2 linked regions of the Tautonia marina genome follow. The protein of the gene in region 2 interacts with the protein of the main gene of each other region in a pairwise test. Links are inferred from orthologs where the notes say so. Each region holds a gene or a part of one and is shown on either strand. Other genes may lie near its edges.

Region 1 (15,368 bases), on a different replicon or contig from region 2:
GATCATCCGGGTGCTCGACGCCTTGCAGTCGGGCGAGCTGTGCCCGTGCAACTGGAAGAAGGGTGAAGAGACGATCAAGGTTTGATCGACGGATCGACGTGTCTCCCCGTGCGACCTCGTTTTCCGACCCTGGGAAGCATGTGGCCGAACGCCGGACGAGGGAGTGAGGACGTGACGCGGAGCGTCGCGCGCGGGCCAACGGCCCATCACCCCGGCCCTCTCCCCGCAATCGGGGAGAGGGAGGCCGGAGGTTGAGCCAAGAGGGACAAACGAACCGACGCGCGAGCCTGGCGTGTGGGACGCATCCGCGAGGTTTGCGTTCGCGGCGCGTCGATCGCGTGTCGGATCACGTTTCTCTGAACATCGAATCAAATCATGTTTGTTCGGATTGCCGATCCTGAGCCCTGGTGTTCGGGTGGCAGATTTGCTTGAGGAGTCGTTTGCTCATGTCGCTGCTTGACCCGATGAAAGAATCGCTCGGTGATGACACCAAAGATCTGCGCCTGAATCTTGGCTCGGTCCTCGGCGGCGGCAGCCTCGACCCGAAGCAACGATACACCGTGGCCCTGACCTCGGCCTTGTTTCTGAACGACTCCGCGCTGGCCGAGGCGATCGCCGACGACGGCCGCGAGGCGCTCGACGACGCCGCGGTTGCCGACGCGAAGGCGGCGGCAGCCCTGATGGCGATGAACACGACCTACTATCGCTTCCGCCACATGGTGGGCAAGGACGCCTACCAGCACCGCCCCGCCGGCCTCCGCATGAGCCGCATGGCCCGGCCGGCCACCGACAAGACCACGTTCGAACTGGCCTCGCTGGCCTGCGCGGCCCTGGCCGGTTGCGAAGCGTGCATCAAGGCTCATGAAGACGCGTTGATCAAGGAAGGAGCCGGCGAGGATAAGGTCCACGACGCCGTGCGCATCGCCGCCGTCGTCCGGGGCTTCCAGACCGCGCTGCTGGCCAGCAAGCCCTCGACGGCGACGGCCTGACGTTCACTGCGTTCCGGCCGGCGGCATCGGGTATGTCCCCGACGATGGGGGATCAAGCAAGGGAAATCGGCGCGGTCGATGCGGACCGACGCCGGTTTCCCTTGACCTTTGAATGAGGTCGGCGTATATTCGGAAAAGTGAATTAAGCGCATCCCGGTGTCCCAGAACCTGACCGACCGATGAACCCCACGGCCGCCGACACCTCGCCGACCCTGGCCGAATCGACCGCGCTGTTCAAGGCGTTTGCCGATCCGGTGCGACTGCGGCTCTTGAACCTACTCGTCGGCGATCGCGAGGTCTGCGTCTGCCACCTGCACGAGGCGCTCGGCTTACCGCAACCGACCGTTTCGAGACACCTGGCCGCCCTCCGCAAGCTCGGCCTGGTGGTCGGTCGTAAGGAAGGGCTCTGGGTCCATTACCGCCTGGCCAAGCCGAGATCGGGCCTGCACCGGACGTTGATCGAGAGTGTCGGCTCGTGCCTCGGCCCGATCGAGCTGCTGCGCGAAGATCGCAGGAGGCTCGATCGGCTCATCGCCTGTTGCAGTAAGTGAATCATTTTTTTGCGTTTCTATATTCGGTTTCACGAATCAAGGGTTCAGACACCCGGCCAGCATCGGAAGCGATCATGACCGTGAAGCCCAACCGCCGATCGCTCTTGCTTCCCGCGGTTGCCGCGCATCTTGATCAACTGGGCGAGGGTCGTGCCCGGGGGGTGACGCCGATCGCTCATCGGGAAATGGCCGAGGCTCTGGGCGGCTGGATTGCGAGGAATCGCGAGGCGGGCAAGGACTCGCCGGTGATCGTGGTTTGCACCGGGAACAGTCGGCGGAGCATCCTCGGCGCGACGATGGGGAACATTGCCACCGCGTCTGTTGGTCTGCCCGACATCCGGATGTTCAGCGGTGGGACCGAGCCGAGTGCCTTCAACCCCCGGACCATCGCCGCGCTGGAGGCGATCGGCGTGGTCATCGAGCCGACCGGCGAGCAGGCTCCGTCGGGTCGTTCCGGTCTGCCGAATCCGGTCTACCGGGTCCGCTGGGGAACCGTGCCGGGCAACCCGGAAACGGAGGCGATCGAGTTCTCGAAGCGTTATGATGACGCCAGCAATCCTCGATCTGGGTTTGCCGCCCTGATGGTCTGCGACGAGGCCGCCGACGAGTGCCCCGTCGTGCCGGGGGCTGCGCTCCGCGTGTCCATTCCCTTTGCCGATCCGAAAGAGGCGGACGGTTCTCCCGTCGAATCGCTTCGTTACGCCGAGCGTCGCGACGAACTGGCCCGATGGATGCTTCACGCCTTGACCCGAGTTCTCTAAAGAGATCAGTGGACCATTACCTTCATTTCTGAAAGGAACAATCATGTCGGAATCCATCACCCAGGCCGTGAAGGCGAAGTATGGATCGGTCGCGGGCTTTGGCCTGTCGAGCGATCAGCAAGGGGTGCGCGCGGTGGCCGAGGCGTTCGGCTACTCGACGGAGGAGCTGGCCTCGATCCCGAGCGAGGCGAACATGGGCCTTTCGTGCGGCAACCCGACGGCGACGGCGAACCTGCGCGAGGGGGAGGTGGTGGTCGACCTCGGCTCGGGAGGGGGGCTCGACGTCTTGCTCGCCGCGAAGAAGGTGGGGCCGTCGGGCAAGGCAATCGGCATCGACATGACCCCCGAGATGATCGCCCTGGCCGAGCAAAACGCGGCGAAGGCCGGCGCGACGAACGTTGCGTTTCACCTGGCCTCGATCGACGCCTTGCCCTTGCCCGACGCATCGGTCGATTGTGTCATCAGCAATTGCGTGATCAACCTCGCTCCGGACAAGTCGGCCGTCTTCCGCGAGATCGTCCGCGTGTTGAAGCCGGGTGGTCGGCTGGCCGTGAGCGATATCGCCCTGAAGCAGGATCTTCCGGAGGAACTCGGCAACGACCTGATGGCCTACGTCGGCTGCATTGCCGGGGCCGTGCTGATTCCTGAATATCGGCAGTTGTTGCTCGACGCCGGGTTCTCGGCCGTCGAGGTGGTGGACACCGGGGCCGACCTGAACGCCTACGCGAAGGTCGAGAACCAGGCCGCCTGCTGCTCACCACCGGCCCCGGCGTCGCCTACCTCCGGCGCCTTGCCAATCGCCGAGACCGGGTGCTGTTCCCCCACCCCCGCCGTGGCTCCAGACGACGCGGCCTTTCACGATCGCCTGGCCGAACTGCTCCGTCGGTACAACGTGAACGACTACGCCGCCAGCGTCCGAGTCTTCGCGTTAAAGCCTCAGTGATTGTGTTGATGTTGCTCCGTTCGAAACGCTTCGGAACGGTTCCGAACCGTGGCCGCCTCCTGCGCCGGAACTGGAAGCCCTTTCCCGGCTCTGGAAATTGGGACCGGGTTCCGGTGACAATCACACAGGCGGAGTTCACCCCGAGGACACGGACAGGAGGACCCCGATGGCCACCGCCGTCGCATCACTGATCACTGCCGAGCAGTTCGGCAACAGGCCCGATCCCGGGTTTCCCGAGGAGTTGGTCCGGGGGAGAGTCGTTCGCATGCCGCCACCGAATCGACGTCATGGGCAAGTCTGTGGACAGGCGTACTTCTTGATCCGCCATCACGTCGATGCGCACGACCTGGGCCACGTCCTGAGTAATGACTCCGGCGTGATCACCGAGCGCAATCCCGACACGGTTCGCGGCGCCGACATTGCCTTTTACAGTTATCAGCGTTTACCGAAGGGACCGCTGCCGCAGTCGTATGGACCAGAGGTTCCCGAACTGATCGTCGAGGTTCGTTCGCCGGGCGATCGCTGGCCGGACGTGCTGGCGAAGGTCACGGAATACCTCAACGCCGGCGTGGTGGCCGTCCTCGTGCTCGACCCCGAGGCGCGCTCGGCCCAGGTTTACCGAGTCGATCACGCCCCGCAAATGTTGCAGGATGACGATGAACTGACCCTTCCCGACCTGCTGGGCGACTTCCGCGTCGCGGTGCGCTGCTTCTTCGATTGAAACATCGTCATAACACATCAACACTCGAAACTCTCGATTCGTTTCGCTCGATCTCGGAGCGATCAGCCCCGGAGGACGGCCGATCGCCCACCGCGAGCCGGTCATGAGACGACGGTGCCGGGGAGACGCGGAACAGCGCGTAGGAGCGATCCCAACGGTGAGAAGGGCCTCGGTCCAGCTCGGTGACCGGCCCGAGGGAATGAAGTGCAGGCAGGTCGCGATCTCGGGCAACGACGGTGAAGGGACCGGAGCCTGGCGGGTGGGCGGCGAGGCGGTCGGGTCCGGAAAGCCAGCGCGCGGGGCGGTCGAGATAAAAAAGCCGGACGGCCAGATCGGGCGGGACCGGGCCGAAGGGAGTCGGGTAGGGGAGGCGGTCCCAGGGGTCGGGGCCGTCCCAGTCGTAGAGCAAGACGAGCGGTTCATCGGGGGGAGCCTGGCGGGCGGCCTCGGCATACCAGAACCACTCGCGCCCCCGGTGATCGACTCGGGGGAGGATGAGCATGTGAAGGATTGTCACGGTCACGCCGATTGCGCCGAACAGCGAAACGGTGGCGCGGCGGAGCCGATCGGGCGCCCACCCTCGGCGCGTCTGGAGGCGATCGCCGAGGCGAACGAGCCCGAGCGCCGCCCAGATGGACCAGGGGGGCAGGGCGTGAATCAGGTAGTGGCCGTTGCGAACCGAGGCCATCGAGAGTAAGAGCGTCGGCACGACGGCCCAGGCCCAGAGCAGGCGGTCGGCGCCGCCGGGCTCTCGGCGGGAGCGGCAGAGGGAGTGCCAGGCGCCGACCAGGGCAAAGGGGGTCCACGGTAAGGTCTGAAGAATCGGTGTCAGCAAGAACGCCCCGATCGGCTGCCCGGCGAACCGGCGAGGCTCGGCGGCGAGGCGGTCGGTCACGTGCCCAAGCCAGAGGGGCACGGCCTCGGGGTATCGGCCGACAATCGCCAGCGGCCAGGCCAGCGCGAGCAAGGCAGCCAGGCACCAGCCGGTCGGCCAGCAAAAGCGGAGCAAGGTGCGGCGGTCGCGGTCCCAGAGGACCAGAGCCCCAATCGACGCCATCGCCAGGACCGCGCCAAAGCCAATTCCCTTGACCAGACTCGTGCCACCGAGCAGGGCGAAGAACGCCCATTGCCAGGCTCGCGCGGATCGAGGGTCGGTCGCGGTCCTCAATCGGTCGGCGACGGCCAGGGTGGCAGCCACGAGCAAGGCCAGCAGCATGTCGGCATCGGCCAGGCGCCCGCGCTGAATCGACCAGGCGGTGGTCAACTGAACGCCTCCGGCGAGGAGGCCGACGGTCCCCCCGAATCGCCGAGCCGCGAGCCAGGCAACCACTCCGGCGAGGCTCGCAGCGGCCAGGGCCGAAGGAACTCGGCTCGACGTCTCGCTCACTCCCCCCGCCACCCCCGAACACAGGGCCACCAACCAGTGGGCCAGGGGGGGTTTTTCCAGCCAGGGAAGACCGCCGAGGGTCGGCACCAGCCAGTCGGCCGCCGTGTCAGACGCGAGCAGCTCGCGCGCTCCCTGAGCCACAATCGCCTCGTGGTAGGTCAAGCGGCGAGCCCCGCCGAGCCCCACTCCCAGCACAAGCACGGCCAGGAGCCCGAGCAACCCGACCCATCGGTCAGCCCGGCCCGATCGGATTGATGGCATCATGCCCGCAACCTCCCACACAGTCGAGCCTGAAACGATTCGAAGCCCGAGGCCATTCCGCTCGGGATCATACGCCACCACGGCGATCCCAGGAAGGCGAGGAGGAAGAAGCGCCCATTACGCCGCTTACGCACCAAATTGGGCGTAAGGCGCGAAGGATTGCGAGAGAGTTGCTCCTCGCGTGCTCCAGGCGGTGATTCCGGCGAAACCAAGGGGAGGCGATCGGAGTCGTGACAGGTCGGAACCAGGGGCGATTGCCGGGCGAGCTTGCACCAGCGGCCCCGTGCGTGGACCTGTCACCAGACCCCGTTTCGCGCCTGCTAGACCGCGGCCACGGCGGCCCCGGCGAGCAGTGCCATGAGCAGCAGGATCAGGGCCAGAATCAGGAAGATCCCGAACAGGACCCGGGCGATGGTCGCCGCACCCGATGCCACTCCCGTGAAACCGAGGGCACCGGAAATGATCGCGACGACCGCAGCAATCAAGGCCCACCAGAGCAAACTCATGATTCGTTCCTCAACGCTTGAGTGAAGGGATTGGGAGCGTCTCCCGATGGGGTCGCTGCCGGTGGCTTCGACGGGGGGGATCACGCCGGCCGTGATCACAGCCGGTCGAATGGCGACCAGCAGGACCAAACTCACCCTTGATCTGGATGCAAAGAGAATGCCAAGCGTGGGAAATTCCGAACCCGCTTCTCCTGGTCCAGGTGATCAGGTGTCCCGATCCGCCGTCAACACCGACCAGGGGAAAACCCGTTGATGGCGCGTCGCGCCTTCGCGGATGGCGCCCGGAGGGTGAACACCAGGGGATTCGCGCTCCGTGGTCGGACCCACGAGAACCCCGGACCATGCCGGAGGGCGCGACAGAAAGGTTAACGGGTTTTCCCCTGGGAAGTTTTCTGGACGGTGTTTCCTAACTCCTTTCAGAAGAACGAGTTCGCGTATTGAGGTTGCGACCGTCAACACGTCGGAGGCCTCTCTCCGAAGAAGACGATGATTTTCTACCGTTCATTTACGTTCTCAGAACGAAAAGAAACGAAAGGAAGCGGAACACAAGGAGCAATGGCGTAAGTTGCCAAGATGCAGGATGGGGAGCAGTCGAGTCGACGAACGCTCCTCGCGGAAGACCGAGTGGAGGGTCAGCGTGCCGGTCTTCTGGACCGAGGAGGGAGCCATCCGGTATGGTGATCCTCGATCGCGGTCCGGTGGTTGGCGGGGTTGGCCCGCGAAGAGCGGCTCTGGGGCGTCTGGCGGACGTCAGAAGGGACCTGGGACGATGGATCACGAGGCGTTCATGCGCCGGGCGGTGGAGATCTGCCGCAAGGGAATCGCAAACGGGCAGTCGCCCTTCGGCTCGGTGATCGTGCGGGAGGGTCAGATTGTTGCCGAGGCGCACAACACGGTCTGGCAAGACACCGACCCGACCGCTCATGCCGAGGTGAACGCCATCCGGATCGCCTGCCGGAGCCTCGAACGAATTGACCTCACCGGATCGACCCTGTACACGACCTGCGAGCCCTGCCCGATGTGCCTGGCTGCCTCGCACTGGGCCCGGGTCGATCGGGTGATCTTTGGCGCCTCGATTGCCGATGCCGATGCCGCCGGTTTTTCCGAACTGAGCGTTCCGGCCGCCTCCCTCGCCCGCCAGGGAGGCAGCCCGATCCTCGTCGAGCCCGGCCCCCTCCGCGACGAGTGCCGCGCCCTCTTCGACACCTGGAAGGCCGCCCGAGGCCGCGCGTACTGATCAGACGAGTGTTGAACTCAGACCCCGACCGGCTTTTCGCCCTCGACTCGGACGATGATCGAGCCGGCGCCAGCTCTAAACGGTCCAGTTGCACACAACACAACCAACCGCGCTCGATGGTCGGAATGAAAACGGTCTCGATGGAGCGCGGGCAATTCCTGCTCAACCCGCCCGGCCCGGTTCGGACTCATGAGAGAGAGGATCGGGCCGGGCTGCTTTGGTGCGCGGGATGATGCAAGGAGGAGACAGGAATGTTGCGTCCTGACAACGTTTCGTGAACATTCGGAAGGGGGCTCTTGAACCCACCGGGTGGGAACGAAAGAATGGCGGGCGAGAGAAATGCACCCTTGCAAGAACTCAGTGAGTTCTGGGGTGTTTGAGATCAAGCACGGTTGCGGTTGCATTGAGCGGAGTTCCGTGGCTTGAAGGCGGGACTTCGTCGGATCGGCGCGAGGGCTTGCGTCGTCCGGCGGTTCTCAGACCCCTTCGAGTTGACGGGAACGAGCGCGAGATCGCCACGACGGCGACCATTTGCGATGACGCACGGTGACGGCTCCAAGACTGGGGAGTCTCTTCGATGGTTTTGCGCGGACAAGGCGCTCTGTGGGGTGCCCTGGTGATACTCACGGTCGCCTCTGAGCCGTGTCAGGCGGGCCTGTACCTGGGCTCGGGCACGAACTCCTCGGCGAATCATGCCCTGGCCGCCTCGGCCGAGTTTTCGCTGAGCGATTCAACGCTCTCGATTGTTCTGAAAAACACTTCGCTCCAGACGTATGGGGCAAACCAGACCGTGCCGAGCAGTGTCTTGACGGCGCTGCTGGTCGACATCAATCCGACGCCGAACCCTTTCAACCTGCTGACGGCGTATGCCTCGGAGCTGGTCAACTACTCGGGGCCGGCCAACCCGAACCTGGCGGTCGACGGCTCGAAGAAGGACTACACCGGGACGTTGGGGGGCTGGCAGCTCAAGCCGTCCGAGGGTCTCGGAACCGCGGGGTTCGGGATCTTCAACGGCAACATCGTCAACACGGGAGAGGGCACGGGAGGGTTTAACTTCGGTCTCATCAATGCCGGATACAACCCTGGCGACGGCAATAATGCGGTCGATTCGACCCCGCTGGTTCGAGACACCCTGACGTTTGCCATCACGGTAGGCAGTGGGTTCAGTCTCTCCCACATCCAGAGCGTGAAATTCCAGTACGGGACATCGCTCTCTGAGCCGAGCTTCTACGGAACCCTGCAGACACCACCAGACAGCGATGAGGAGGGCTCGGAGGGGGTGAACGCAGTCCCCGAGCCGTCGACCCTGGTGATGGCCCTGGGCTGCGTGGCAACGATTGGTCTGGTTCGGGTCATCCAGCGCCACCGATCGTTGAACGCCGCAGCCTGACGGCTGATTCTGCCCGCCTTGATCCCATCGGAAACGCGACACCCATGCCCCTCGATGCCCTGCCTTCCAGCATGCTGGTGGTAGGGCATCGTCGTTTCCCGACGTGAGCGGATCGGGTAAGCTCGCCAGGGGGTGTGTCATTGGGAAACCAGGGATCGATCGGACCAGGACTGATTCATGGAAGCCGAAACGCCACCAGGGTTGCTCGATCGGTTGGAAGGGGGATTGATCGGCCTCCTGGTGGGTGACGCGCTGGGCGTGCCGTACGAGTTCCACGCGCCGGGCGATTTACCGCCGGTTGAGGCGATCGAGATGGAGCCGCCGGAGGGGTTCCGGAGGGCTCATGCGGGGGTGCCGCCGGGAACGTGGTCGGACGACGGGGCGCAGGCGCTCTGTTTGCTGGCGTCGTTGCTCGACTGCGGGCAGCTGGACCTGGAGGATCTTGGACGCAAGCTGCTCGATTGGTATGAACACGGCTTCATGGCCGTGGGCGGTAAGGTGTTTGACATCGGGATCACCACGAGCCGGGCCTTGCAGAACCTTCGCGAGGGGATTCCGGCGGCGATGGCCGGGCCGCATGGCGAGCGGGACAACGGCAACGGGTCGTTGATGCGCGTCTTGCCGCTGGCGCTCTGGCATCAAGGGACGGATGTGGAACTGATCGACCTGGCCTGCTTGCAGTCGAAGCTGACGCACGGGCATGCGCGGTCGCAGGCGAGTTGCGCCCTGTACTGCCTCTGGGCACGTCGGATCCTCGACGGCGCGGCCGACCCGTGGCGCGAGGCGGTGCGGACCATGCGAACGCTTTGCGATTATGAGTCGATCTTGATGCTCGAACTCGAAGGGGCGATCCGGCCCGACGAGCCCCCCTCGGGCAAGGGGACCGGCTATGTGGTCGATTGCCTGCGGTCGAGCCGCCTGGCGATGGAAGAACCCTCGTATGAAGGCGTGGTCAAATCCGCCATTGCTCTTGGCCATGATACCGATACCACGGCGTGCGTGGCCGGAGGACTGGCAGGGTTGAGAGACGGGATCGACGCGATTCCCGATCGCTGGCGGCAGGCGCTGCGGGGGAAGGAGCTGTACGAGCCGCTCTTGGAGCGGTTGCAGCAACGGTGGGAGGGGTGATCGAGCCTCTCGGATCGCCCGAGAAGGGCGATCAGGGGGACACCCGCCGCCAGGCCGCCCGCAACGCGAGGGACAGCATACCGACCAGGACAACCGCCGCGCCGGACCATTCGGCCGCCGAGGCGATGCGGGAATGGAAGCGGTATCGGGCCGCCATCTCCGGGGTCGGATCCGGGTACGGGATCCCCGCGAAGGCGAGGTCGTAGGCGAAGCCCGCCCCGGCAACAAACAGCCCGACGGCCGGCAGGGCGAGGGGCGGACGCCATTTCCGTTTCAAGACACGACTTACGAACCGACCCTCGACCGGAATCGTCGGGCAGAGGCGCGGGTGATCAGGCCGCCTGCGATCGCGATCAACGCATGAGGGACGGCCGAGGCCAGGATGATCGTCGTCACCCAGGCGATCACGATCGGCAACGGAGGCTCCGGAAGCTGAAGGTAAGGGAACACGACGGGTTCGAGCCGCGAAACCCAGAGCCGATCATAGCCCTCCCACGCCTGCCACATCGCCGAGGCGGGGGCGACTTCGACGGGCCGAGACCCCGTCGCATCGGTGACGATCTCGAACCGGGGGCCGAAGGCCAGGGCGCAGGAGAGGGCGCTCAGCAGGCCGAACGCCATAAACCCCGCCCAGAAGGGACGGTTTCGGCCCCGGACCCACGCGACGAGCCCGACTTGCAGCGCAATCCCGATCAGAGCGATCCGAAACAGGAGGGATATATCGCGGGAGAAAAGGGCCATGCCAATGGCCAGGTTCAGGGCCACCACCGCGACGATGAGCATCAAGCCGCTGAGTCGAAATCGATAAACACGCATGCTTCGACTCTCCTGGTTCCATCCGATTGGAGGGCAAGCCGTGACGATCGGATCGGCCCCAGGGGGAAATGACCGGGGCCGTCTGCCGGTCACACGTCGAGGTTCTTGACCTCAAGCGCGTGCTTTTCGATGAACTCGCGGCGGGGTTCGACGTCGTCGCCCATGAGGGTGGTGAACAGGTCGTTGGCGGCGGCGGCGTCGTCGAGGCGGACCTGAAGCAGGGTGCGGCGGCTCGGGTCCATGGTGGTTTCCCAGAGCTGTTCGGCGTCCATCTCGCCGAGGCCCTTGAAGCGGGTGATCTTCAGGCCGCGCTCGCCCAGCTTCCGGACGGTGGGGACAAGTTCCCGGAGGTCGAGAAGCGGGTGCTCGTCCCCCTCGCGGTCGAGGATGAAGCGCGGGGGGGGCTCGTCGCCGGTGACCTCGACGGGCAGGAGGACGTCAGTCCCCAGCGCGAACTCGTCGCGGAGCCGGGCGATCCACTTGTTCAGGGAGCGGACCTCGCTCAGCTCGATGATCCGGAACGGGACCTGATCGACGGGAGCCGGGGTGGCGCCGGCGTCGGCTTCGGGCGATGCTTCAGGAGCTTCGGCCGCGTCGATCTCGGTGTCGGCGTCCGTATCGGCGTCGGCGGAGGGAATGTCGGTGTCGACGACGGGGGCGGCGTCGAGGGATTCGGGGGCGTGTTCTCGGGTGAAGCGTTCCAGCTCCTCGGCCGAGGAAAGGTAGATGTCGTCCTGTTCGAGCTGCCGGACGAGGAAGAGGGGGAGCAGGCCGGTTTCGGGGTGGGCGCGGTTGAGGAACTCGCCGATGGGAAGGTTGCGGCGGCCGAAGGCTCGCAGGGCGTTATCGAGGCCGGCGGCGATCTCGACCAGCGCGCGGAGCTTGTCGCCGTCGGCGGTCAACGGGGCGGCGTCGGAGCCGGGACCGACGCGGCGGAGGGTGGCGTCGTGCAGGCCGTTGCCCATGAGGATGGCGTGCATCTCGGCCTCGGTCTGCACGTAGCGGCGCTCTTTTCGAGAGGTGATCAAATAAAGCGGCGGCTGGGCGACATACAGGTGACCTTCGGCCACCAGGCGGGGCATCTGGCGGTAGAAGAAGGTCATGAGCAGGGTGCGGATGTGCGAGCCGTCGACGTCGGCGTCGGACATCATGACGATCTTGCCGTAGCGGCGCTTGCCGGTCGCTTCTTCCTCGCCGATGCCGCCGCCGACGGCCGTGATGATGTTGCGGACCTCCTCGTTGCCGAGGACCTTGTCGAGCCGGGCGCGCTCGACGTTGAGGATCTTGCCGCGGAGCGGGAGGATGGCCTGGAACTGGCGGTCGCGGCCCCCTTCGGCGGTGCCGCCGGCGGAGTCGCCCTCGACGAGGAACAGCTCGGAGTGGTCGCGGTCGTGGCTGGTGCAGTCCATCAGCTTGCCGGGCAGGCCGCCGCCGGTGAGCACGCCTTTGCGGTTGCGGACCAGCTCGCGGGCCTTGCGGGTGGCCTCGCGGGCCTCGGCGGCAAGGACGGCCTTGGCGACGAGCTTCTTGGCGGCTCCCGGGTTCTGTTCGAGGTAGGCCGAGAGGGAGTCGTTGACGGCCTTGGCGACGATCCCCTCGACCTCGCCGTTGCCGAGCTTCGTCTTGGTCTGCCCTTCGAACTGGGGGTCGGGCACGCGGACGGAGACGACGGCGGTGAGCCCCTCGCGGAAGTCGTCGCCGGAGATGGTCAGGTCCTTGCGGCCCTTCTGGCTGGCGGGGGCGTTGGCCTTCAGGTACGAGTTCATCGTCCGGGTCAACGCGGCGCGGAAGCCGGTCAGGTGGGTGCCGCCCTCGATCGTGTGGATGTTGTTGCAGTAGGTGACGACAGTCTCGGAGAAGCTGTCGTTGTACTGGAGCGCGACCTCGACCTCGACGGCGCGCTCGTCGTCGCGGCCGGTGAGGACGGCCGGCTCGTGCAGGGGGTTCTGGGCGCGGTTGAGGTGGGAGACGAACTCGGCGAGGCCGCCTTCGCTGTAGAACTCGTCCTGCTTTGGCTCGTCACCGCGTTCGTCGATCAGGCGGATGCGGACGCCGGGGTTGAGGAACGAGAGTTCCCGGAAGCGTTTCTCGAGGGTGTCGTAGTCGAACTCGATGTCGGGGAAGATCTCGGCATCGGGCAGGAACTGGATGCGGGTGCCGGTGCGCTTGGTGGCGCCGGTCGATCGGATGGGCCCCTGGGCCTCGCCGCGGTTGTACTCGTGCCGCCAGACCTTGCCGTCGCGGTGGACCTCGGCTTCGAGGTGCTCGCTCAAGGCGTTGACGACGGTGATGCCGACGCCGTGCAGGCCGCCGGAGACCTTGTAGGTGGCGTGGTCGAACTTGCCGCCGGCGTGGGGCTTGGTCAGGACGATTTCGAGCGTGCTGACGCCGGGGTAGTTCGGGTGGTCCTTGACCGGGATGCCTCGGCCGTCGTCGGCGATCGAGGCCGAGCCGTCGGCGTGGATGGTCACGTCGATGGCGCGACAGTGGCCGGCCATCGCCTCGTCGATCGAGTTGTCGACAACCTCGTAGATCAGGTGGTGGAGCCCCCGGGTGGTGGTGTCACCAATGTACATGCCGGGGCGCTTGCGGATGGCCTCGATCCCTTCGAGGACCCGGATATTCTCCTCGGTGTAGCCGAGTGCCTGGGAGCCGTCGCCGCCAGGCCCCGGGGGAGTGGTCGGGGCCTCGGGAGTCTCGATCGAGCCGTCGGAGTTGAGGGCCATCACCAAACCTCAAAAAGGCTGAAGAGCAAGCAAGCAACGTGCAAGGCGGGGTTCGGGTCGGTTCGGGAGCGTCGTCGATCGACCAGCGAGCGGTCACGGTTACGATCACGATTCGACGGGACCGACCCGGAAGCGGATATCGAGGACCGGGGTGCCGGGGGCCTCGCGCCGCAAGGTGGCGAGGATGGACGGCTTGCGGAACGCGGAGAGTTCCTCCAGGAGCGTCGGGTGAGCGACCGTGACGCTCAGGACCCCGTGGCGGACGCCACCGAGGCGGGTTCGGGCGACCAGGTCGGCCCCGACGGCCGATTCCCAGGCGGCTTCCAGCTCGCTGAGGGCTCGGGTTCGGGCGTATCCTCGAGCGGCGAACAGCGAGCCGAGCGTCTCGGCCAGGGGGGTCGGACCTCCGCCCCCCTGGGGGCGTTCTCGATGTGTACGCTTTTTCATTGTAACGTCTCAACCCCGCATTTGGCAAGCGGATGGGGCACGCTCCGCCCGCCCCCACCTGGCCGATGATCTGGCTCCGAAGTGCCCAAGCTTAGCGGTCGCGGTTCAGGGGCATCACGACATAGGTATATTGGTCTTCGGTCTTGAACACGGCGGCGCTTTTGTGGTCGATCAGCTCGGCGGCGATCGGCTGCGAGGGGTCGAGGGTCTTGAGGGCCTCGATCAGATAGGTGGCGTCGAAGGTGATGGCCACGTCCTTGCCGTCGTAGGTGATGGGCAGCTCGACGTGCGACTCGCCGATGTCGGCCGTCTGGCTGGCGAGTTTGAGCAGGCCGTCGCCGAACTGGAAGTCGACCCCTCGGCTCTCCTTGCTGGTGACGATGGCCGCCTGCTCGACGGCCGAGAGCAACGGATCGACCTCGGTGAAGGGGATCCGGCACTCGTAGCTGCTGGGCATGACGGCCTTGTAGTTCGGGAACCGGCCTTCGACGAGCCGGCTGTAGATGACCGCGCGGCCGGTCCGGACGAGCACGGCGGTGCCGTCCTGCACGGCGATTCGGGCCGGCTCGTCGTCGTCGAGGTTGCGCTCGATGAGGCGGAGGGCCTTGACCGGGATGACCGGGGCCTGGCTCGGAACTTCGGCCTCGCCTTCGGGTTCGCAGGGGATGATCTGGCGGGCCATCCGGCGGCCGTCGGTACCGACCATGGTGATCGACTCGGGCCCCGGCTCCATCAGGACGCCGGCGAGGGCGTATCGGGTGCTGTCGGGGTCGGTGGCGAAGCTGGTGCGGCGGACGGCGCGGCGGAGGTCGGCCGGGGAGATGCGGTAGCCGGTCTCGGCGTGGAAGTCGGGCGGGTCGGGGAAGAGGCTCGGGTCTTCGGCCGGGAGCTTGAACTCGGAGCGGTGGCCGCGGACGACCAGGGTTTCCCCCTCGACTTCAAGGGCCAGCTCGTCGTCTCCGGTGCTGGCGCGGAGGATCTGCCCCATCTTTTGCAGGGGGAGGATGACCGAGCCGGGCTGATCGACCTTGACCCCCAGCACCTTCAAGCGGATGCCGACTTCCAGGTCGGTCGCCATCAGGGTCGAGCCCTGGTTCGGCGAGGCGTCGAGCTTGAGGTTCTGGAGGATCGGCTTGGGACTCCGGGCCGGCACCACACCGCCGACGGCCCCGAACGCAGCGAGCAATTGCTCGCGGTCGCACAGCAATTTCATGGAGACGCCCCGCCCTGGACCTCGGGTCCGATGTCCCGGCCGCTTCCGCGCGGCTCGGCTCCGAGAAATCACTCAACCCCCGACCTGTTGATGCAACCCGCGCTGCCGCGGCACCTTCGCTCGGCCCGAGGGGAGGATTCCGAAGAACCCGATGATACCAAAGAACTTAACCGGCCTCAAGGCGGGCTGACGGCCGGTCAAGGGCCAAGGGCGATGTCGTGGTACGGCTCGCCGGGGTGGTGCGGCGTGATCCGGATGGTGACCTTGCGGTCGAGCCGTTTGAGGAAGTCGA
Region 2 (15,488 bases):
GCCGACCTTGCTCAAAGACGATCCGGTGTCCCTCGGTTCGGAAGGCGCACGGGTCGGCCGTCACCCGACGGCTCGGCCGAATCGCCGCGACCTCGTCGTTCAGGGCCCTTGAGCCGAGCACCAGTGCGCCGACGCACCCGGCCACGGCTTCGGCCGAATACGGACGAACCTCGGCAAAGAGGCGAGACGCATCAGGACTGTTGCTAATGCATTCAATCTTGTACTGCTCAACGGTCGCTGCCAGCACTTCGAGCGCGGCGGTCAGATCGGCCCGGTGCGACGGGCGATCGACCGAGAAGTCCGGCGGGAGGACCAGCGCGAGCTTCGGCCTCCAACGATTGTGAACGCGCGGATTGGTTTCATGGACCAGCCGCACGGCGGCCTGCCGGTCAAAAAATGAGCCGAAGAACTCGTCCCAGAGGGCGGTTGCCTCGGCGGTGTTGGCTGCGATCGCCGGTCGGAGAGGAAAGCCCGAAACGAGAGTGGCCTCGGGACGATGCACACGAATAGGCTGTTCACGGCCGATCTTCGCCGCTGCCAACGCTCCCATGATCCGGCTCCTCCGTGAGCAAATCGCGCTCGATCCTGCCGGCAGTGTCTCATGACAGAACACACCGGCCCAATCGAGAGAGGCAGCGGCGGACTATACTTCGAGTCCCAGACAGGGGCAACGCCAATCGCAACGTCGCTGGCGTTGCCCCGGCGTTCTCTGGCGTCACCATGGCGAGCGAAAGGATTCTCACATCTCTCCATGAAACAACTGGATCGCCTCGAAACGCATCGCACGTTCTCGACGTGACCTCGATTCGCTTCGGTGGCCAGGATCCGTTTCAGGTCCCCAGCGCCCGTTCGACGGCCGAGAGGATCTCGCCCATCGTCTCGAACCCGGCCAGGAGCGACTGGCGTTGCTCGTCCTGCAGCCAGGCGCGGACCTTCTTCTCGGCCGAGATGACCGTCGAGTGATTCCGGCCGCCAAAGTAGCGACCGATCTCGCTGTAGGCCGCTCCGGTATGCTTGCGGGCCAGGTACATGGCCATCATTCGGGGGTGGGTCACGGCTCGGGAGCGGCCGTCGGACTTCAGGGCATCGGGCGGCAGGTCGAACAAGGAGGCCACGGCCCGCTCGATGTCGCGCAGCGCCACCGCCTGCGCCGTGTGTCGGATCGTGTCGCGCAGGGCCGATTTCGCCAGGTTCAGGTCGAGCCGCTTGCCGGTCAGGGTGGCGTGGGCGAGAACGCTGTGCAAGGCCCCTTCCAGCTCTCGGACGCTCGTGCGCAGGTGTTCGGCGATATACGAGGCCACCGCCTCGGGCAATTCGACCCCGCGAGCCGCGGCCTTCGCCTTGAGAATCGCACGCCGGGTGGTCGGATCAGGAGCGTCGAGCTTCACGACCATGCCACCGAGCAACCGGGTGGCCAGCTCGTCGGAGAGCTTCGGAATAAGCCTCGGGTGCTGATCGCTGGCCAGCACCACGGCCGCCCCGGCGGCGATCAGGGCGTCGAAGGTGTGTTGAAACTCGTCTTGCGTCGCCCGCTTTGAGGTCAGGAAGTGCACATCATCGAGAATCAACAGCTCTGCGCTCCGGTATCGTGAGCGAAACCCGTTGAGCGTCCCGGCTCGCATCGCTTCGAGGAAGCTGTTGGTAAACGCCTCGGCCGTCTGATGAATGACCCTCATGCCAGGGTGTCGCCGTGCGATCGTCTCGGCCAGGCCTTCCAGCAGGTGCGTCTTCCCCAGGCCGATGCCGCCGTGAATCACCAGCGGATTGAACGCCGAACCGGGCGACTCGGCCATCTCGATACACGCGGCCAGAGCCAGGCGGCTGCCGGGACCGGGCACGAACTGATCGAGCCGTCGAGGGGCTCTCGCCCGTCGCGAGCGGGGATGATCGACCGGCGGCCTCGGCGCGGGTTGATCCACGGGGGCCGCGGGAGACGAGGTCGGTAGCGGCACCGACGGCCCTCGCCTCCGATCGTCCGGCTTCGAGCGATCGGGAGGCCCAGGGGCGACCTCGTCCACGCTCGGCTCCAGCTCATCGGCCACCTCGAAGGCCAGATCCAGCCGACGGCCGGCGATCTGTTCTCCCACGGCCGACAGCTCGCGGGCGTACTTCCCTCGGATCCAATCCCGGAAAAACCGATTCGGAACGCCGACGGTCAGGCAGTCGCCCTCGACGCCGAGCCGGACCTCGTCGCCGAACCAGAGCCCAAAGCGAGACTCGCCGACTCGCTCGGCCACCGCCGCCCGCAGGGCCGGCTCATGCTCGAACCGCCGATCGACCATGATCGACCTCTCCCCCTTCATCCGCGAGAGCATCACGCGCCGGAACTTCCTGGAACGACCGATCGGCCGACGCGTGACGATCACCAACCAATGATCGCCATCGGCACGCCCGATCTTCAGGACGGCACGACGAACCTAGGGGGATATGCGCCCGGATCCCCTCGAAGTCAATCGGCTTCGAGGGGCGCTGGCGCCACCTGGCGCGAATAGGAAGTCGAGCGCTCGCGCCGACTTACGGCAAGGCCTCCGGCGCGGTCCGGCTGGCGCGATCCGGGCGCCCTCACGGCCGTTCGGCCGGGCCAGGGGCCATCCTGAGCGTTTCCTTGTGCGAGTCTCCGGAAGCGGCCAGCGCCAGCGCCCTCGCCCGCTCATATTCCTGCTGGCGCTGGACCAGGCGTTCCACTCTCCAGACCGGTTGCGGTTTGGTCTCCGACCGATCTCCCAGGATGATCGTCAACAGAAACACCACGAACAGGCTCAAATGCAACCGGACGTCCAGGAGCCATGCAAACCAAAGGGCCATCGGATCTCCCTCCTTCGTAGCTCTTGCGGCTTCGCGCGAGCCGAGCAGACGGACGGCGATCCCGGCCCCTTCCGCCTCGATCGCGGGAGGAGGGTGTCTTCAGCATCGAACCGGGCAACGCCGCATCGCGTCACGGTGACTGGAATTCACCGTACGGCGCGCCCGGCCATCGGTCTTCTGTTTTTTTTGGCGATTTTCCAACGTAGCGGATGTTCGTGATCCGGCATCCCTTCGGGCTTAATTGTCCATCGCGCAGAAACCCCCGCCGCAGCCCATCGCTCCGCAACCACCCGCGGGCATCGGCGCGTCGCAGACGGGAAGCGAGGAGGAGGCCGAGCCGCTCGACCGGGCCGAGGCCGGAACGCTGAACTGCTTCGTCAATTCCGAGGCGCCGCACGACGGGCATTTCGGCGTGTCGGACGCCGAGCGGACAAGCGCCTCGAAGTCTCGATCGCAGGCATCGCAGTGATATTCGTACAGAGGCATGGTCGTCAAACGCTCCGGCCGGATCGTTAAGTGAGGTTCCGCGTTGCTGGCGGGATCGGCCCGATCAATCCGAGCAGGGGGTCGGTCGTCGGATCGGTGGGCATGCCGGTATTATAGGGGCCGACGTTGCCGGGCCGTCAACGCAAAGGCTCTCCCCGGCGGCTTCCCTTCGCCTCGGTCGAGGAGACGACGCCAGATGACTCCCCTTCGCCCCCTCGCTCGCGACGAGGTCCGAAGCATCGACGCGCGGGCCGCCGATGAGCTGGGCCTCCCCACCCTCGTCTTGATGGAAAACGCCGGCCGAGGGGCCGCCGAATGCCTTCGAGTCGCCGCCGGCCCCGAGCCGAAGCGCGTGCTGATCCTTTGCGGCTCGGGCAACAACGGCGGCGATGGCGCGGTCGTCGCCCGGCATCTCGACGCCTGGGGATGGCCGGTCCGGGTTCGCTGGACCGTCTTGGCCGATCAGCTTCGCGGCGACCCCGCCACCCAGCACGCCATCCTCGACCGGGCCGGGTTTGATCAACGCTCACTGACCGACGCAAACGACCTCGACCCCCAGCTCTCCTGGGCCGATTGGGTCGTCGATGGCCTGCTCGGCACCGGCCTGACCCGAGCCGTCGAAGGGTCGCTCCGCGATGTGATCGAGGCCGTCAACGCCTCGGGCAAACCGGTGCTCGCGCTCGACCTGCCCTCGGGCCTCGACTGCGACACCGGCCGGCCGCTCGGGGTGGCCATCCGAGCCCGTTGCACCACCAGCTTCGTGGCCCGCAAACGCGGCTTCGACGCGCCGGGCGCTTCCGATTGGACCGGGGCCGTTCAGGTCGTCGAGATCGGCGTGCCCGGCCTGCTGCTCGATCCGTTCCGCTCCCGGATCTGATCAAGCACCCGAGCGATCGCCGGATGCAACGATCGCCCCGACTCGCTCGATGATTCGACCGACTGCCGGAGCGCTCGTCCCAGGGCCGCCGCCCGATCCTGCACGGCCGGAGCCACCCGAGACGGTCTCGGCAGGGCCGTTCTCAGGTCGTCTACCGCCTGTCGAGCGGCGGCTACGATCGGCTCAGGGTCCACCACCGCCGCGATCCTCTCACCGAGATCCGGCTCCGTCCCCCCATTGGTGAGCGTGACAATCACCGGTTCCTTGGCCCCGGCCGATTCGACGATCACCTCATACGTCCCCGGGATGCCGTTGGCGATGGCCTGCACCTGGGCAACCCCCTCGGTATTGACCCGCGCCGGGTTCCCGACCAGCACCGCCGAAGCCCCTTCCGCGGGTGCCCGGAAGACAACCTGGCCCCCTTCGAGCGATCCCCCAACGTCGGAAGCGAGTCGCACGACGAGCGGCGCGGTGAAGGGTTGGCCCGGCATCGCCTCCTGGCCGCTTCCCGACTCGACGAGCAGGGAAAAGGGGATCGACTCGACGGCTCCCAGGTCGGTCGACTCGGCCGAGCGGGCGGTCCCTCGCAGGTCGGTCTGGAAGGCCGCGTTGTAGAGTCCCGCCCCAATGGCCGGGCTCCCCGGCAAGGGAGGGCGGACCAGCAGCGAACCGCCGTACAGCCCGAGCGGCCCCAGCATCGGATCGACACCCGGCATCGAAACCGCGCCGGTCGTCTTCCCCGAAACCTTGCCGACCAGATTCGGCCCCTTGAACTCGAACGGCCCGAACCGCACAAACACGTCATCCACGACATTGTCGGCGACGATCGACGAGGTGATCGACGACGGCTCGATCCGGGGGCGCGTGACGTTGCTGTAGACGGCTCCCCCTTGCTGATTGGCGAGGTTGTCGGTCAGGGTGCTGCCGTTGATGTGAAGGATGGAGGTGTTATACACTGCCCCACCGCGGCCGATCGGCACCCGGCCGGGAGCCAGCACGAAGGCCTCGGCCGAGTTCTCGGCCAGGAGGCTCGTGTTGATGCTCGTCCAGCCCGAGTTCCAGATCGCTCCCCCTTCTCGGTTCGTGGAATTTCCGGTCACCGAGCTGGTCGAAAGCGTCAGGCTGTTCGCGTTGAAGATCGCTCCTCCTCGGCCGATCCCAGCCGGGCCGAGGCCGATCGTCCGCTCCCCCGCGGCCACATTGTCCCGGATGGACGACGAGCCGATCGAGAGAACCCCCGTGTTGTAGATTCCCCCTCCCTTCGCTCCGGCCACGTTCCCCGAAACGTCGCTGAACAGCAGGTTCAGTTCCCCATCGTTCAGGATGCCGCCGCCGAACTGCGCCTGACCGCCCGAGAACGCCAGGTGCTTGACCGTCACCGTGGCCGTCTCGCCGACGGTCAGGAGCCGGAATTCCGGCGTCTCCGGTACGCTGCTTCGGACAATCGCCACCTGCGACCCCTCGGGACCGGCCAGCTCGACCTCACCGATCAAGCTCGGCAAGGCGCTGTTGAGGACAATCGGCCCCGGAACTTCCGGCGCAATGTTAATGATGTGCGCCTCACGAGGCACCCGGTTCGCCTGCTCAATCGCATCCCGGAGCGTCCCCGGCCCGGTATCGGCGGCGCTCGTCACCATGAACGTCGCCATCACGACCCGAGGCTCCAGCGATTCGATCGCTCCGACCAGCGCCGTCTTCCTGCGAGCCGCCTTGCCCGGACGCCCGACGACCGCCCCGCCTCGCTTCCATCCGATCGCAGTCATCCGAAGCACCCCGCTTCCGGCCTGTCCGTGCCCCAAGCCCTTCCCGACCCCTCACCCGCCGCGCCGATTTGGGTGTTCCCCTTCGGCTTCGATCTCCGAAGGCAGACGCCCGGCAAGGGGTCCGGCTCATCTCGGATCTTCGGCCCGCTCCCTCGTCCGAATTGAATGATTCTTCGGATTGCGCGGATTCTTCCGAGCCAAGCCCATCTGCGGCGCTCCATCTTGATTCCCAGATCACGTCATCGGAGAGAAATGAATTGATGCAGGGTTACCGCCCTCGGTACAGTGACGCTTCGGCATCGAGCCGTTCACGTCGATTGTTCAATCCTCCCGTTCTGTCGAGGATGCTCCGATGATTCCATCGAACTTGCGGCCCTTGTGCGCAGTCATGACCCTGGCCTTCCTGCCCGGGATCGCCTCGGCCCAGTTCGGCGGCGGGGGCCTCGGGCCGTTGGGCGGCGGCATGATGCAGGGCCAGGAGCCCCCGGAACTTTCGGAACGGATGGTCGAGGTCGAATCGTCAACCGGCAAGCGCGTGTCCGGCCCGCTTCGACTCGGCCCCATTGCCATCGACAGCGACTTCGGCCGCTACGAGATCCCCCCGGAGAAGCTCCGCGCCCTCCGCTTCGACATCCCGGAGGGGAATCCTTCCATGAACATGAACGTGATGGTGGTGAGCGGCGTCTGGACCATGACGGTCCCCGGCGCGGTCGTCGCCAAATCGGGCGAGGAACTTGCCGGACCGCTCCACCTGTTCGCCCCCTTGAAGATGACCACGAACCTCGGCCCGTTGATTCTCGACCCCTACAAGCTCCGGTCCATCACCTTCCTCCCGGATGATCCCGGGAACGACGACGCCGAGGACCCAGATACCGAGGACGAAGACCGAGAGGATACCGAGGACGAAGACCGAGAGGATACCGAGGACGAAGACACGCCCGAGCCGAACCCCTGACCCGGCAAGCCCCGACCTCAGGCCGGGAACACCTCGAACGGGTGGACGATGCGAACCCCTTCGATCTGCCGGCCATGCTGGAAGTCCTCGGTGGAGAGAACCGTTGCGCCGTGCTCCTTGGCGGCAGCCCAGACCAGGGCATCCCAGAACGAGAAGCCATGCCGGGGGATGGCGTCGGGGGCACGGAGCGTCATCGAGGCGGTCAAGGGCACGACCTTTCCAATCATCAGCAACCGCCTCAGGATCGTTGGAACTTCAGGCGGGGCCAGCGGCTGCTCCCGGCGTCGGCTCATCAAGACATTACTGAACTCGTTGAACACCTGGGCACTCATCATCAGTCGTCCTTGCTCCGAAAGTGCCGCGAGAAGTTCAATGGCCTGGTTGTGCTTCGCGAGGTCACTTGGATCATACGCGTAAACAACCACATTGGTATCAACCATCACCGGTGCAGGGTCATCGGTTCCGCTCATTCAGTTCCTCCCGGGTCGGGTAGGGAGCCCCCCCCAGATCAATCCCCCGCCTCATGTCGGCAAAGGCTTCCTGACGCAGGGCTTCGCGTTCCTCGGGAGCGATTGAGGCCTCGTCCAGGAACGTCACCAGCACCCGAGCCCCTGCCGAGACTCCGGCCGGACGTTCCGATAGCTCGATCACACCATCGCGATAGGTCCCCGAGATCGTCGTCAAGTGTGCCATCTGTCGACCCTCGTCGCACAAACCGAATTCGACCGTTGATTCATTGGATCGAAATGACTCGATTACGGGCAAATCCAGGAGAATCGCCCCGCACCACTCACCCCCGGATCGGCCGCAAGGCCCGGATCGCGTAGCGGCCAAACCGGCGCAGGAGCAAGCCGTTGACCGTCCCCTGGGTCACGCCGGACGAGAGACGAGAGAGCACGCCTCGGGCAACCTGGCTGTGGATCAGGTCGTGCATCTGATCGAACGAGGCGTCGGCGGCCTGGTCGGTGAATTCCTCCAGGCGGGCGGCGACAAACGTGTTGCCGAAGACGTGTGCGGTGATCTTGATGGTCGACCAGTTGTCGGCCCGCAGGTGGTAGAGCCGGCAAAGACTGCCGATTAGTTGATAAGCGTTGGCGACCACGATCAACCCATCCAGGAATCCGCTCGGCACAATCGCCGTCTTCACCCCGACGGCCACGGCCTGGCGTTTCACGAGCGTTCGGGCCATCTCGTCCAGCGGTTCGAGGAAGCGGGCCTCGAACTCGCGGACCCAGTCGTCATCGGTCGCCGCGTCGTGCGAGAGCAGGCGGGTCCGCTGAATGAGCAATCGTTGGGCCGCTTCGGGTCCGGCAATCGACACCAGAACGCGCGTGTGGCGAGGGTCGGTCGGATAGCCTTCCAGAAATGTGAGCAACTGACGCTTGGCGATTGCCCGATTGCGGCGGGCCTGAGCCTGGACCGACCGGCGATGACTCAGCGAATCGGCCCGATCGACCCGCACCCCCGGCGAGATCGGCAGCGTGAAGTACTTCCAGATCAGGCCGACTGCCGCGATGGCAAACATTCCCACCAAAACCGCCGCCACCCCGTAGCCAATCGCCTGCACCACCGGCGGCCAGACCGCCAGCGCCGCCAGGAAGCTCGCCGCCTGCGAGGCCACGACCAGCAGGAGCACCGCCGTCACCAGCACGACGATCAAGGCCCCGGTCCCGCGATCCACCCAGGGGCGATCGCGTTCCTCAAGGATCGGCTCATCGTCGTCGATTGGCGGCAGATCTTCGAGGAACATCCGGGGCGGGCCGACCCTCGACTCATCGAGCACGGGAACCGGAATGCCCGAGTCAACCGGGCGCGAACGCCGCTCCCTGGCGGGTTCCAGCTCGGGGGTCGGTGTGGAGGTCGGCTCCGACCGCGTCTCGGGCGCAGGGCCGGGTCCGCGCTCCTGCTCCTCGCCGCCGGGAATCCCGGAGGATGGGCCGTAGCCCGAGGGATGACTCATGGCGGGCTCCTTCTCAAGAGAGGAGACAATCTCATCCTTTGATTCGATTCAGAATGTCTTATTTCAGATCAAGCAAAAACCGCGTCAACCGATCGAGATTGATCTGAGGAGGCACCCGCACCCGAGCACGAGGCAACGAAGGCTCAGGCCGAGGGAACCGGAAGCGGCCCGGCTCGAAGTGGTCGGGCCACTGGTCCGGGAGCCGCGAGACGGTGGCCTGCACCTCCCCCTTCGGCGAGTTGTAGCGGAGCGTATCGGCCGGGTCGCCCGGCTGGGTCCAGGTGGAGTGGACGGCCGCAACGATCAGGTGCTCCACCGTCAGATGCTTTCTCGCCTGGTGCGGCCGGATGATCGGCCGGGTCAGTTGCGTCAGGAGGTCGAGCAGCCGGTCGCGGTCGTCCCGGACCACCCGATCGGCCTTGGTGGCAACGAACACAATTCGACGCACATGAGCATACTTCGCTTGAAACAGAGACAGGGTCCACAGCCCCCAGTCCACGACCTGCTGCGCGGGGGTGAACCCTGGATCGACGGCGGCCAGCACCTGTTCCAGGAACGCCCGATAGGCGTTGACCATCCCGTGCCCGCCTTCGAGCAGGACCGTCACATCAACCAGCACCACCAGATCATCGCACCGACTCAAGGCGTTGGCGAACGGCAAGACAACTGCCTCGCGATAGCGGGCGTACCGCCCGGCAAAGGTCGATGCCAGGGCGGGGGATCGCTCCCGAACCGCCGGGGGCAGCGGGGCGAATTCCTCCGACCGAGCCAGCCCGCACATGCCGCGATCGGCCTTCAAGGCAATCCAATCGGCCTCGGTCGCCGGGCGGTCGGGGCCGAGCTTCGCGTCGAGCGAGACGCCTTCGGGGTCGAGCACGAAGCTTGACGGCGAGATGAACGGCATGAACCGCGTGTGCAAGGTGGCCAGCACGGTTCGGTAGGCGGCCAGGATGTCGGGCTCGGTCGCGCCGGGCCGCTCGGCCGTTTCAAGGTATGGCCGGGCGATGCGGGCAAACTCGGCCTCGTTGCGCAAGACACCCAGTACGGCATCGCTCCAGGCGTCGAAGGTGGGGTGCGAGGCGATCACCATGTCCGCCAGGCGTTCGCCCGGCAGATCGACGAGCGACAGGTCAGTCGTCCACCAGCTCCCTTTCCCAACGACCAGCTCGGCCCGGTACTCGTTCAGGCGGTCGGTCTTGGCGGGCCAGTCGGAGTCGATCAGGCGGTTGTAGTGGTCGTCGACGTCGAACCGCTCGACGCAAAGGGCAGGGGGGAGTTCGCCCAGCAGGGTCATCTCGGGCGCATCGGGTCCGGACCCAAGGGGAAAACGGTCAGGATCATGATTGCGCAGGTGCGCTATCAAAGAGGTCAATAGGACCGTCTTGCCACTGTAAAAGAGGCCGACCAGGCCGACCGATCGGCGGGATCGAAGCGGTTGTCGTCGGAATGGGTTGAGGATCATGAGCAGACTCGGCCGGGGAATGATCCCCAGAACACACCAGCACGGAAGTGGCCCAAAGGCCCAAACTCAACCGCCGCTCCAACGGCTCGGCCGCCGGGAAATGGCTGGCTCAGTAAAGGTTCTCCTCGATCTTCTCGACGACCGAGTCGTTATGGAAGACCACCGTGATCATTCGCTTGCCGTTCGACCACCGGACGGTCCTGCGCACGTCCTCGCGCGGCTGGCCGTCGTGGTCGGAGACGGTTCCCGAGGAGTTCGACACGCGCCGGCCGAGATTCTCCCACTTCCGGTACTGACCGTTCTCGTCAACGATCATCCCCTGCTCGCCGATCACCTCGCCCGAGCCGAGCATGTCGTGGACCTCCCAGGAGGACATCCCCGGCCTGATCTTTGTGTAGGTCTCGCGAGTCACGGGCGAGTTCGGACGCTCGACGGGAGCAATCACCGCGGTTGCCGTCTCGTTCGAGGGTCGGAAGACGAACCAGGTGCAAAGCCCCCCGATTGCGAGCCCCAGCGCCAGCCCCCGAGCGAACGACCGGCCGCTGCCGCCCCCCAGAGCCCCCGGCTTCTGACCCATCACATCATCATCGGTCGACAAGTCAGCCTTCATTGCCATCGGCCTCCCTCGGGATCGTGTCCGCACCTGGCGACGGTGTGATCGTTGATGTCCAGGAATGCTTATTCGCTCGATCCGGGAGATTCTTGCAACCTTTTTTCGGTTCGGAGGGAGGGGAGATGTCGCCTGATGGCTCGGGGCGTCAGGCCGGGGCCGGAAGGTGGGATCGCCAGAAGTTGAGCATATCGGCCAGCGTCTGCTCACTGGTCCAGCGCGGTTCCCAGCCGGTATCGGCGTGGAGCTTCGAGGCGTCTGCCAGGAGCAAGGGCTGATCAACCGGCCGAACGCGAGCGGGATCGACCACCACCTCAACCGGCCGATCGGCCAGCCCTCGAAGGATGTCGAGCAAGTGGGCGAGCGACTCGTTGCGGCCGGTGCCGATGTTGTACACCTCGCCCGGTCGGCCCGATTCGGCCAGCAGGCGATAGGCGCGGACGATGTCGCGGACGTCGGTGAAGTCACGGACGACCTGAAGGTTGCCGACCTCGATCCGAGGGCGATCGCCGCGCTCGACCTCGGCCACCTGGCGGGCGAAGCTGCTCAGGACGTAGCGGTCTTCCTGCCTCGGCCCGGCATGGTTGAACGGCCGAGCGATCACCACCGGCGTGCCGTGCGCCAGCCAGTGCTGGATGCCGAGCAGGTCGGCCGCCGCCTTGCTCGCCGCGTAAGGGTTGTTCGGCCGCAAGGGGCAGCGTTCGGTGACGGGCAGATCCTCGGGGCTCGGGTTGCCGTAGGAGACGCCAGACCCGACCAGCACGACCCGGGGCTTCTCGTCCAGTTCGGCCTGCCGGATCGCTTCGAGCAAGGTGAGGGTGCCGCCGAGGTTCAGGTCCCAGGTCGCCCTCGGGTCGTCGAAGCTGGCGTGCGGATTGGCCTGCGCGGCCAGGTGGTAGATCGCCTCCGGACGCTTCCGGGTCAGCATCCGGGCGAGCGAGCCGACCGAGTCGGCCAGCAGGTCGAACGTTTCGAGCCGGACGGCCTCGGCCAGATGGGCGGTCGAGTCCGGCCATCGTCCCGAGGCCGACAGGCCGACGACCGCGTCCCCTTGGTCCAGCAAGTGCTCGGCCAGATGGCCGCCGACAAAGCCGGTGATGCCGGAAATCAGCGCTCGCATGGCCGGTTCTCCCCTCGACTCCCTTCGAATCACCCTGCTCCCGACGAGCCGTTGCCAAAGGGTAATCGTCTCGGTCGAACCGGACAAGGCATGAAGGTCGAGGGGCGGCCAGGCCCGCCCCCCATTCGTCCAACAACAGCCGAGGCATTACTCACGGTCGGGCTCGCCGTCGGCGTCAAGGTCGTCGATGTGATCGCTCGCCTCGGCCGGGCCGACCCCATCGTTGAGGAGGTGGTCTGGTCGAGGGGTGGGTCGGGCGTCGTCGGCGTCGGCGTCGCCATCAAGGGGGCCCTCGGCGATCGCCTCGCCCACGGCCTCATCGAGGATCTCGTCACCGTTCGAGCCGTTCAGTTCCTCCTCGGGCAGCTTGGCGAGCGAGCCGACCGAGTCTCCTTCCTCGATCCGGATCAGGCGGACCCCCTGGGTATTTCGGCCGATCATGCTGATGTCGGCCACGCGAGTCCGGATGATGTTGCCGCCGACGGTGGTCATCATGACCTCGTCCTCGTCGGTGACCTTGGCAATGGCGACGACCGGGCCGTTGCGCTCGGTGGTCTTGATATCAATGAGCCCCTTGCCGCCACGGTTCTGAGAGCGGTACTCGGTCAACGCGGTCCGCTTGCCGTAGCCGTTGTTGCAGACGGTCAACAGGCTGGCCGGGTCGTCCTGGCCGTTGGCGACGATCATGCTGACGACCTCGTCGTCCCCTTCGAGCTTGATGCCGCGGACGCCGTGAGCGGTGCGGCCCATGCTCCGGGCGTCGGACTCGTCGAAGCGAATCGCCATGCCCTCCTTCGTGGAGATCAAGACATGATCGCCCGCCTTCACCCGGCCGACGGCGATCAGCTCGTCGCCGTCGTCGAGGCCCAGGGCGATGATCCCGCGCCCGAGCGGCCGCTTGTAGGCGGTCAGGGGGGTCTTCTTCACCGTGCCGCGACGGGTGCACATCATCAGATATTCGTCTTCGGCGAACTCTCGGACGGGGAGGAAGCCGGTGATGCGTTCCCCCTCGTCGAGCTGCAGGAGGTTGACCACGGCGCGGCCGGCGGCGGTCCGGCTGACCTCGGGCACGTCGTAGACCTTCAACCAGTAGACCTTCCCCTGGTCGGTGAAGAAGAGGATGTAGTCATGGGTCAAGGCAACGAACATATGCTCGAGGAAGTCGCCTTCGCGGGTGCTCGTGGCCGAGATCCCCCGGCCGCCTCGGCCTTGCGCCCGGTAGGTGCTGGGGGGCAGGCGCTTGATGTAGCCGGCGTTGGTGATGGTGACGACCATGTACTCTTCGCGGATCAGGGCTTCCTTGTCGAAGTCCCCGAGTTCCTCGCTGGAGAGTTCCGAGCGGCGAGCGTTGGCGTACTTCTGCTTGAGCTCGCGGAGGTCGGCGCGGATGAGGTCGTAGATCAGGCGTTCGTCGGCGAGAATGGCCTCGTAGCGGTTGATGTCCTCGCGGAGCTTCCGGTACTCGTCGGCCAGCTTGTCGGCCTCCAGGCCGGTGAGCTGCTGGAGCCTCATGGCGAGGATCGCGTCGGCCTGGTTGCGGGTCAGGGGGCCGGTGGCCTGGGCGTCGGGGTTGTCGAGGGCGCGGCGGAGAATCTGGTCGGAGACTTCCAGGCCCATCAGGCGGGCGCGGGCCTCGCTCGGGTTGGCCGACGAGCGGATGACCCGGATCACCTCGTCAATATAATGAAGGGCGATGAGCAAGCCTTCGACCACGTGCGCCCGCTGCCGAGCCTGGCGGAGCTGATACTGGGTCCGGCGGCGGATGACGACGACCCGGTGTTCGAGGAACAGCCGGAGCATCTCCTTCAGGGGCAAGGTCCGAGGCCGGCCATCGACCAGCGCCAGCATGATGACGCTGAAGGTGTCCTGAAGCGGCGAATACCGGAACAACTGGTTGAGGACGACGTTCGGGTCTTCCCCGCGCTTGACCGTCACCACCACCCGGACCGGCTGCTTGCGGTCGCTGTGGTCGTCGACGCCGGAGACGCCGGTGATCCGGGCGTTGTTGACCAGATCGGCCAGCTTCTTCAGGAGCATTTCCTTGGTGAGCTGGTACGGGATCTCGGTGAAAATGATCTGGCTGCGGCCGTCGCGGAGTTCCTCGATCTCGTACTTGGCCCGGAGGGTGATGCGGCCTCGGCCGGTCCGATACGCCTCCATGATCCCCCAGCGGCCGCAGATGGTGCCGCCGGTCGGGAAGTCGGGGCCAGGGAGGTGCTCCATCAAGCCGGCGAGGTCGATCTCGGGGTCGTCGATCATCGCCACGAGGGCATCGCAGACCTCGCCCAGGTTGTGGGGCGGGATGCTCGTGGCCATGCCGACGGCGATGCCGCCCGATCCGTTGACCAGGAGGTTCGGGAACTTCGAGGGGAGGACGCGAGGCTCGGAGAACTTCTCGTCGTAGTTCGGCTGGAAGTCGACCGTGTCGAGCTGGATGTCTTCGAGCATCTCGGCGGCGACGGGGCTGAGCTTCGCCTCGGTGTACCGCATGGCGGCCGGGGGCAGGCCGTGGATCGAGCCGAAGTTCCCCTGACCGGTGACAAGCAGGTGCCTCATGTTCCACCACTGGGCCATGCGGGCCAGGGTGGGGTAGATCGAGTTGTCGCCGTGCGGGTGGTAGCGCTTCATCGTCTCGCCGACGATGCCCGCGCACTTGCTCGTGCCGCCCCCGGGGGAGAGGCCGAGGTCGCGCATCGCCACCAGGATCCGGCGCTGCGAGGGCTTCAGGCCGTCGCGGACGTCGGGCAAGGCCCGGCTGACGATGACCGACATCGCGTAGTTGAGGTAGCTCTCCTTGAGCTCGTCCTCGATGTTCAGCGGCGGGGTCGGCAGGTGCCCTTCGGTCGGCGATGCGGTGCTCACGGTTGGTACGATCCCTCAACCCGTCGGGGCGATCCGGGGCCAGCGATCTGGAGCCCTGGCGTGGTGAACAAGAGTGAAGGCCCATTGTACCCGAAATCCTTGGCGTCCACAACGCTGAGTCGGCCCGCTGCCAAGGGGTTACGTCGGGTTTGAAGGGAGGGGAGGGGAGGTTTTGAGCCACGGATGAAACACGGATGGAACACGGATGAGAGGGAACGGCGAAATGGGGAACGGTTGGGTGGGTTGAGATTCGGGAGGAACGGGTTCGTTTCGTCACGGCGCGTTCGGGGGGAATGGGTTCGTTTCGTCATGGTGCGTTTGGTGGGAATGGGTTCGTTTCGTGTGTTGAACTTCGGGGCATGGGTTCGTTTCGAAGGGCAAACTCGGGAGCGATGGGTTCGTTTCGCAACGCGAGGAATGAAATACGTAACCATTTGCAACAACAAGGCTTTGAACGACCAACCTCCCTCAACGGTTGGCTCGCCATCCGGCTGACCGAAGGGGGGTTATCCCTCAACGAGCTGTTCGGGTGCGCCGATTGGTGCGCTGTTCGGTGCGCCCGTTGGTGGCTGTTTGGTGCGCTTCGGG

What was found.
Region 1: the proteins of gyrA (region 2) and gyrB interact in binary tests that used the Escherichia coli proteins (3 or more experiments, as listed by UniProt). The link is inferred for Tautonia marina from one-to-one orthologs.

The regions. Positions count from the first base shown.
Region 1 is NZ_WEZF01000014.1:26,343-41,710, reverse strand. Bases 10,580-13,762 are described here. They hold gyrB (DNA topoisomerase (ATP-hydrolyzing) subunit B), read right to left. Parts: upstream 13,417-13,762; coding sequence 10,780-13,416; downstream 10,580-10,779. Other genes in these bases: GA615_RS17020 (DUF721 domain-containing protein), read right to left, coding at 13,522-13,762; GA615_RS17030 (hypothetical protein), read right to left, coding at 10,580-10,690. Also shown: GA615_RS17090 (peroxiredoxin), read left to right, coding at 1-85; GA615_RS17085 (carboxymuconolactone decarboxylase family protein), read left to right, coding at 447-989; GA615_RS17080 (ArsR/SmtB family transcription factor), read left to right, coding at 1,169-1,540; GA615_RS17075 (hypothetical protein), read left to right, coding at 1,615-2,301; arsM (arsenite methyltransferase), read left to right, coding at 2,345-3,244; GA615_RS17065 (Uma2 family endonuclease), read left to right, coding at 3,411-3,965; GA615_RS17060 (ArnT family glycosyltransferase), read right to left, coding at 3,973-5,616; GA615_RS17055 (DUF1328 domain-containing protein), read right to left, coding at 5,934-6,119; GA615_RS17050 (nucleoside deaminase), read left to right, coding at 6,889-7,356; GA615_RS17045 (XDD4 family exosortase-dependent surface protein), read left to right, coding at 7,934-8,746; GA615_RS17040 (ADP-ribosylglycohydrolase family protein), read left to right, coding at 8,924-9,874; GA615_RS17035 (hypothetical protein), read right to left, coding at 9,906-10,151; more of GA615_RS17030, read right to left, coding at 10,160-10,579; more of GA615_RS17020, read right to left, coding at 13,763-13,863; dnaN (DNA polymerase III subunit beta), read right to left, coding at 13,955-15,076; GA615_RS17010 (helix-turn-helix domain-containing protein), read right to left, coding at 15,274-15,368. UniProt on the Escherichia coli protein: DNA gyrase negatively supercoils closed circular double-stranded DNA in an ATP-dependent manner to maintain chromosomes in an underwound state.
Region 2 is NZ_WEZF01000015.1:1,090-16,577, reverse strand. Bases 11,986-15,288 are described here. They hold gyrA (DNA gyrase subunit A), read right to left. Parts: upstream 14,901-15,288; coding sequence 12,186-14,900; downstream 11,986-12,185. Other genes in these bases: GA615_RS17720 (GDP-mannose 4,6-dehydratase), read right to left, coding at 11,986-12,038. In the rest of the region: GA615_RS17780 (glycosyltransferase family 2 protein), read right to left, coding at 1-550; chromosomal replication initiator protein DnaA, read right to left, coding at 831-2,282; GA615_RS17770 (hypothetical protein), read right to left, coding at 2,563-2,805; GA615_RS17765 (FmdB family zinc ribbon protein), read right to left, coding at 3,043-3,291; GA615_RS17760 (NAD(P)H-hydrate epimerase), read left to right, coding at 3,488-4,168; GA615_RS17755 (choice-of-anchor Q domain-containing protein), read right to left, coding at 4,108-5,931; GA615_RS17750 (hypothetical protein), read left to right, coding at 6,284-6,886; GA615_RS17745 (PIN domain-containing protein), read right to left, coding at 6,904-7,356; GA615_RS17740 (hypothetical protein), read right to left, coding at 7,340-7,579; GA615_RS17735 (YcjF family protein), read right to left, coding at 7,677-8,846; GA615_RS17730 (YcjX family protein), read right to left, coding at 8,905-10,308; GA615_RS17725 (hypothetical protein), read right to left, coding at 10,418-10,918; more of GA615_RS17720, read right to left, coding at 11,067-11,985. UniProt on the Escherichia coli protein: A type II topoisomerase that negatively supercoils closed circular double-stranded (ds) DNA in an ATP-dependent manner to maintain chromosomes in an underwound state.